3 regions of the Stenotrophomonas sp. PS02297 genome follow, and region 3 is predicted to be linked to each of the others. Evidence: riboswitches for the same ligand, from Rfam matches in the RefSeq annotation. Region 3 holds a riboswitch; each other region holds the start of a gene.
The links. A riboswitch is a leader RNA that binds a small molecule or an ion and turns the genes downstream of it on or off. The one in region 3 is predicted to bind cobalamin.
Positions count from the first base shown of each region.

Region 1: it holds a riboswitch for cobalamin, as region 3 does, so the genes downstream of both, btuB (TonB-dependent vitamin B12 receptor) here and QMX80_RS04380 (CoA-acylating methylmalonate-semialdehyde dehydrogenase) in region 3, are expected to answer to the same signal.
Region 2: it holds a riboswitch for cobalamin, as region 3 does, so the genes downstream of both, QMX80_RS04530 (ribonucleoside-diphosphate reductase subunit alpha) here and QMX80_RS04380 (CoA-acylating methylmalonate-semialdehyde dehydrogenase) in region 3, are expected to answer to the same signal.

Region 1 is NZ_JASCOS010000079.1:10,286-12,480, reverse strand. It holds gene btuB (TonB-dependent vitamin B12 receptor) at 1-1,034, opposite strand, end outside; cobalamin riboswitch at 1,147-1,389, opposite strand; gene cobT (nicotinate-nucleotide--dimethylbenzimidazole phosphoribosyltransferase) at 1,523-2,195, shown strand, end outside.
Region 2 is NZ_JASCOS010000011.1:19,918-22,112, reverse strand. It holds gene QMX80_RS04535 (DUF2884 family protein) at 1-284, opposite strand, end outside; cobalamin riboswitch at 555-778, shown strand; gene QMX80_RS04530 (ribonucleoside-diphosphate reductase subunit alpha) at 966-2,195, shown strand, end outside.
Region 3 is NZ_JASCOS010000010.1:52,718-54,912, reverse strand. It holds gene QMX80_RS04385 (hypothetical protein) at 1-555, opposite strand, end outside; cobalamin riboswitch at 883-1,086, shown strand; gene QMX80_RS04380 (CoA-acylating methylmalonate-semialdehyde dehydrogenase) at 1,222-2,195, shown strand, end outside.

The DNA of each region.
Region 1 (2,195 bases), on a different contig from region 3:
TCCTTCTGCCAGTCGGCACCGGCGGTCAGCTGCTGGCCCTCGGCGAACAGGACGTCGCCCTGCACGCTGGCGGTGTCGCGGCGCGTGTCGAAGGTGGAAACGAACGTGCGCTTGCCGGCGTCGGCGAAGTAGCTGTCGGCCTGGTCGTTGTTGCGGCCGACCTGCGCGGACAGGCGGAACGCCTCGCCGGGCGTCCACAGCAGCTTGCCGCCATACACCTGCTGGTGGTTTTCGGCCTCGTTGCCGCTGTAGATGCTGCCGTCGTATTCGTTGCGGCTGCTGGCATCGAGCACGTGGCCTTCCACGCTCAGGGTTTCGGCCAGCGCATAACCGCCGCGCAGGTTGAGCGATGCGTTGCGGTAGCCGTCGCGATCGGGTTCGTCGACGTAGCAGCCCTGGAACAGCGCGGCCGAGCCGTTGCAGGCGTTGATGCCGTCGGTCTTCTGCCAGGCGCCCTGCGCCGAAACCCAGCCGCGTTCGCCACGGTTGCTGAAGCCGGCGCTGGCCTGGCGCAGGTTGTGGCTGCCGGCGGTCAGCGCCAGGTTCTGCTGCAGCCCCTTGCCCGCGCTGCGGGTGAAGATCTGGATCACGCCGCCGATCGCCTCGGAGCCGTACAGGCTCGAACGCGGCCCGCGCACGATCTCGACGCGCTCGATCTGGTCGATGGGCAGGTCCTGCAGCGCCGGCATGCCGCTGGTGGCCGCGCCGATGCGCACGCCGTCGACCAGCACCAGCACCTGGTTGGAGGCGGTGCCGCGCATGAACAGCGAGGTGAGCTTGCCGGCGCCGCCCTGGTTGGCGAAATCCAGGCCGGCGCGGCCGCGCAGCAGGTCCAGCACCGAGCCGGCCTGGCTGCGGTCGATCTGCTCGCGGTCGATCACCTGCACCGGCACCACGCTGTCGGCGATGGACACCGGCGTGCGGGTGGCGGTGACGATCACGTCGTCCAGTTCGGTGGGCGCCTGCTCGGCGGCGGCGATGCCCGGCAGCGCGAGCGCCAGGGCGAGGGAAAGGGTGTGGTACGGCAGTTTCATGGGAACTCCTGGACCCGCGCGCTCCCGCGCGGACGGACGGTGGGGGCTGCCAGGAGAAGGGGACGACGGAGCGCGCGCACGGCGTCACTGCCGCCGCCATGCCCTCCGCATCGCAACCAGTCGGCTTCCGGGCCGGTCTCCGGGCTCGCAGGCGAAGCGCGTCGGCGCTTCCGTCCAGGCGCCTTCCCGTGCGATCGATGCACAGTGGCGGTATGCCTGTCCTTGTCCTGCTTACCGTTGCGGGGGCAGCGCCGGAATGGCGCGGCCAGGGGCATCCCTGGCGTGCGCGGCACCGGCTTCCCGTTTCAACCGGCCGGAGCGAGCCCGGCCAGTCACCCGAAAGTGCGCGCATTCTATGCCATCGCCCGCGTCGCCGCCCGGCGCAGCCGGTGGCGGGTGGGCAGCGCCGGATTGGCGCCCTGTGCGGCACATCGTGGAAGCGGCCCGCGCCCTACAATGCGCGATTGCAATGCAGTATCGGAACACACGTGACAGAAGCATGGTTCACCCGGCCCTGCCCGGCGCCTTCGCAGGCGCACCGGCAGCATGCCATCGCCCGCCAGCGGCAACTGACCAAACCGGAAGGCGCGCTGGGGCGCCTGGAAACCCTCGCCATCGAGCTGGCTGCGCTGCAGGGACGCGAGCAGCCGCAGGCCGCGCGGGTGCCGGTGCTGGTGTTCGCCGGCGACCATGGCGTCGCCGTGCAGGGCGTATCGGCGTATCCGGCGGAAGTGACGGTGCAGATGCTGCGCAACTTCGCCGCAGGTGGTGCCGCCATCGCCGTGCTGTCGCGCGAACTGGGGTTGCCGCTGCATGTCTGGGACGTGGGCAGCCTGGCCGACGCGCCGCTCGCCGGCGTGACCTGCGACAAGCCGCGCCGTGGCACCGACGATTTCAGCGCCGGTCCGGCGATGGCGCCGGCCGACCTCGATGCGGTTTTCGACGCCGGCCGGCGCGCGGTCGAAGCCGCTTGCGGCGACGGCGCGGACCTGCTGCTGCTCGGCGAGATGGGCATCGGCAACACCACCTCGGCCAGCGCGCTGGCGGCGGTACTCGGGCCATTGCCCCTGGCGGACCTGGTGGGTGCGGGCACCGGCCTGGATGCGGCGCGCATCGCTCACAAGCAGGCCGTGACCGCACGCGCATTGGCCCTGCACGGCG
Region 2 (2,195 bases), on a different contig from region 3:
ATCTGGCGCACCCCGGCCTCAAGCACGCGCAGGCGTTGCGCATCGTCGGCGCTGACCACCTGCATGCGGCCGTCGACGCTCAGTTCACCGTTGTGGAACACGATCTCGCGCGGCGTGGCGTCGTGCCTGCGCAGCCAGATGCCGCCGCCATCGACCAGCACGTCGTAGTCGGTGCTGACACCGCATTGGGTGGAGGAGAGCTCCGGCGATTTCAACGTGCCGGCGCGGGCGGCCACGGACGCGGCCAGGGCGAGCAGGGCGGTGGCGAGAACCAGGCGGCGCATGCGGGGTGTTCCGTGTTCGACAGGGAGACAGCATCGCCGGCTGCCGTCGGTCGCGGCGCCGGCCGGAAGTCATGGCGGCGAAGCCTGGGCAATGGATGATGAATGCGCGCGGTGTTTTCCTACCTCTGAATGGTGCTCCGAGGGCTTGACTGCGCAGCCGCGATGGGCAGGTCGCCATGGGCGGGCACGAGGCCGCGAGCCGGATCGCTTGTGCCCCAAGGGGCAGGCGGTTATCCACAAGATTTGGCGTTGACCCTGTCATTTACCCCCACTATCTTGTGTCCCGTCGGTTCTGGTGGGTTGCTCCCCACCGGATTGAAAGGGAAGCCGGTGACGCCTTGGATGGCCATTCCGGCACTGCCCCGCAGCGGTAATTGGGAACGATCCCGCCACCAAGCACTGAGGCCCGATGCCTTGGGAAGCGGCGGAGTAGGAGGAGGCCCCCGCCTCCATGCCCATGAGTCCGAAGACCTGCCGACGGCCGCGCGAAGCACAGCGCGCGGTGCCGGCTGCGGAGTCTTCGAGGGGAAGACGGCTGGCGACGCGGTACCGCCGGTGGCGACCCTGGGTCGCGTCCGTCTCGGTCGCTGCGACGCCGTCCTTCCATGCTCGCCAACCGCACCGGCCCAGGTTCCTGCGAGGGCAGGCGCCGCGTGCATCCCGCCATGAGGACACATCACCGTGACCGCCACCGATACCGCCGTTGTCCCGACCGAGGCCGGCTTCGAACTGACCCCGCCGCCGACCGCCACCGCCATGAGCGTGACCAAGCGCAATGGCGGCACCGAGCCGGTGGACCTGAACAAGATCGTCCGCGCCATCCAGCGCTGCTGCGAAGGCCTGCATGCGGTCGATCCGATGCGCGTGGCCACCCGCACCATCTCCGGCCTGTACAACGGCGCCACCACCCAGGAACTGGACGAACTGTCGATCCGCACCGCCGCGCTGCTGATCGGCGAGGAGCCGGAATACGGCCGCCTGGCCGCGCGCCTGCTGGCCAACTTCATCGCCAAGGAAGTGTCCGGCCAGGAAATCCACGCGTTCTCGCAGTCGGTCGGCCGCGGCCATGAGGTCGGCCTGATCAACGACCGCCTGCTGAACTTCGTGCAGGTCAACGCGCGCAAGCTCAACGACGCGATCGATCCCGGGTACGACCTCAACTTCGATTACTTCGGCCTGCGCACGCTGTACGACCGTTACCTGCTGCGCCACCCGCACACGCGCAAGGTCATCGAGACCCCGCAGCAGTTCTTCCTGCGCATCGCCAGCGCGCTCAGCGAGGACGTGCCCGAGGCGCTGGCGCTGTACCAGCGGCTGGGCAGCCTGGACTACCTGCCGTCGAGCCCGACCCTGTTCAACGCCGGCACCAGCCACGAGCAGCTGTCCTCCTGCTTCCTGCTGGATTCGCCGTCCGATTCGCTCGAATCCATCTACGCCAGGTACGGCGACATCGCGCAGCTGTCCAAGTTCAGCGGCGGCATCGGCGTGAGCTACACCCGGGTGCGTTCGCGCGGCTCGTTGATCAAGTCCACCAACGGCCACTCCAACGGCATCGTGCCGTGGCTGAAGACGCTGGATTCCTCTGTGGCCGCGGTCAACCAGGGCGGCAAGCGCAAGGGCGCGGCCTGCGTGTACCTGGAAACCTGGCATGCGGACATCGAGGACTTCCTGGAGCTGCGCGACAACGCCGGTGACGATTCGCGCCGCACCCACAACCTCAACCTGGCCAACTGGGTGCCGGACCTGTTCATGCAGCGCGTGGAAGCCGACCAGGAATGGTCGCTGTTCGATCCGCGCGTGGTGCCGGAGTTCACCGACCTGTACGGCGAGGCGTTCGAACGCGCCTACCTGCAGGCCGAGGCGCAGGGCAAGGCGGTCAAGACGCTGCCGGCGCGCAAGCTGTACGCGCGG
Region 3 (2,195 bases):
CACTTTCATTGAGCTTGTTGTGAAGTCGAGCTCTTTAGGGAAATCTGACGGCTGACGGGACTTGCGCCGTGTCTTAGGTCGGTCACTCGCCGGTGCGGATGCGGGAGTCCGAACCCAGTGCGGCATCTCGTAACGTGCGATGTGTACATCCACGATATCCGGATCGATCAGGGTTGATGCAACCGCAAACTCGAGTCCGAACGGCTCAAATAGAGCCTCAAGGCTTTGCCGTACATTTTGTTCAATTGCCTCCCTCTTTGCTTGGCCCTTCATGGTTAGCGCCAGCACAAGATACCAAAAGATTTTCCCGAAATCGGGATTGGTCAAGGGAAGCCTCCCCTTTAGGTAGTTTACATCCGAGAAGATATCTCGGTCAGATCGCATTTTTTTTACCGTCGTTGCAAAAGCCTCATCCATATCCCGCCCTCTCTTGAGACCAAGGGAAAGGAGAGGCTTGTGATTAAAAGCCACAATGAAGACCTCATGGTCTATTTTAAATTTCTGAAACCTAGCCTCTGAATCCTTGCGAATCAGAGCCATTAGCGCTTGATCCATCTATTTTTCCTCGCATATCTTGCTCAAATAACGCGACTAAAATCGCTAGATTTTCTTGAAAGAGCACGTCCTCGCTCGAATAGCGAACATGATTATGAGCAAATCATGGCGACGGATGTCGGATGAGAGGATATCACGATACTTTTAGTCGGCAACGGAGATGCCTTCCACCCCCGATAAACATCCCTAATCTCCTCCCCCTGCACGCATCTCAAGCCCTGAATGACTAGTCACGCATTCCTTAACTGTCACTGGGCTCTATATGACAGAGAGAAAATCGCTAACCCGTTGCGCACCGCAACTTGCTTTCATTTGAGACCAACTCCTACACTCCGCCGCATCACAGGTGTCCTGCCGCCGTCACGTTGCGCAGGGTGAAACGGGAAGCCGGTCCGATGCCGGCGCTGCCCCCGCAACGGTAGGCGAGAAAGCCCGACGGACGACCACTGCGCGCAGCGCGGGAAGGTGTCGGATTGATGCGCGACGCATCGCTCGCAAGCCCGGAGACCGGCCTGTGCGGGATGTCTGGAAAGGCATCCCTCTCGGGCGTTGCGGTGGGCGACTCGGCGAGCTGATGGAGCCGCCTTGCGCGCCCGTCATCTTGTCCTGTCCTCCACCCCGCCTTCCTTCGCGGGTGTGCGATTCGGAGACAGGCAAATGAATGAGATGCATCGTGTTGCGGCCAGCGCCGCGACGGTCAAGCTGCTGATCGATGGCGAGTTCGTCGAGTCCGGCAGCACGCAGTGGCGCGACGTGGTCAACCCGGCGACGCAGGACGTGCTGGCGCGGGTGCCATTCGCCACCGCCGGCGAGGTCGATGCCGCCGTCGCCGCGGCGAAGGAGGCCTTCAAGCGCTGGCGCAGGACGCCCATCGGCACCCGCGCGCGCATCTTCCTGAAGTACCAGCAGCTGATCCGCGAGCACATGGGTGAGCTGGCCGCCATCCTCACCGCCGAGCAGGGCAAGACCCTGCCCGATGCCGAGGGCGACGTGTTCCGCGGCCTGGAAGTGGTCGAGCACGCCGCCGCCATCGGCAACCTGCAACTGGGAGAGCTGGCCAACAACGTCGCCACTGGCGTGGACACCTACACCCTGCTGCAGCCGCTGGGCGTGTGCGCCGGCATCACCCCGTTCAACTTCCCGGCGATGATCCCGCTGTGGATGTTCCCGATGGCGATCGCCACCGGCAATACCTTCGTGCTCAAGCCGTCGGAGCAGGACCCGATGGTGACGATGCGGCTGGTGGAACTGGCGCTGGAAGCCGGCCTGCCGAAGGGCGTGCTCAACGTCGTCCACGGCGGCGAGGACGTGGTCAACGCGATCTGCGACCACCCGGACATCAAGGCGGTGTCGTTCGTCGGCTCGACCAGGGTCGGCACCCACGTCTACAACCGCGCCTCGCTGGCCGGCAAGCGCGTGCAGTGCATGATGGGCGCGAAGAACCACGCGGTCATCCTGCCCGACGCCAACAAGGAGCAGACCCTCAACGCGCTGGCCGGCGCCGCGTTCGGCGCGGCCGGCCAGCGCTGCATGGCGGCCTCGACGGTGGTGCTGGTGGGCGAGGCGCGCAGCTGGATTCCCGGGCTCGTCACCAAGGTCAGGACGCTGAAGGTCAACGCCGGCACCGAACCCGGTACCGA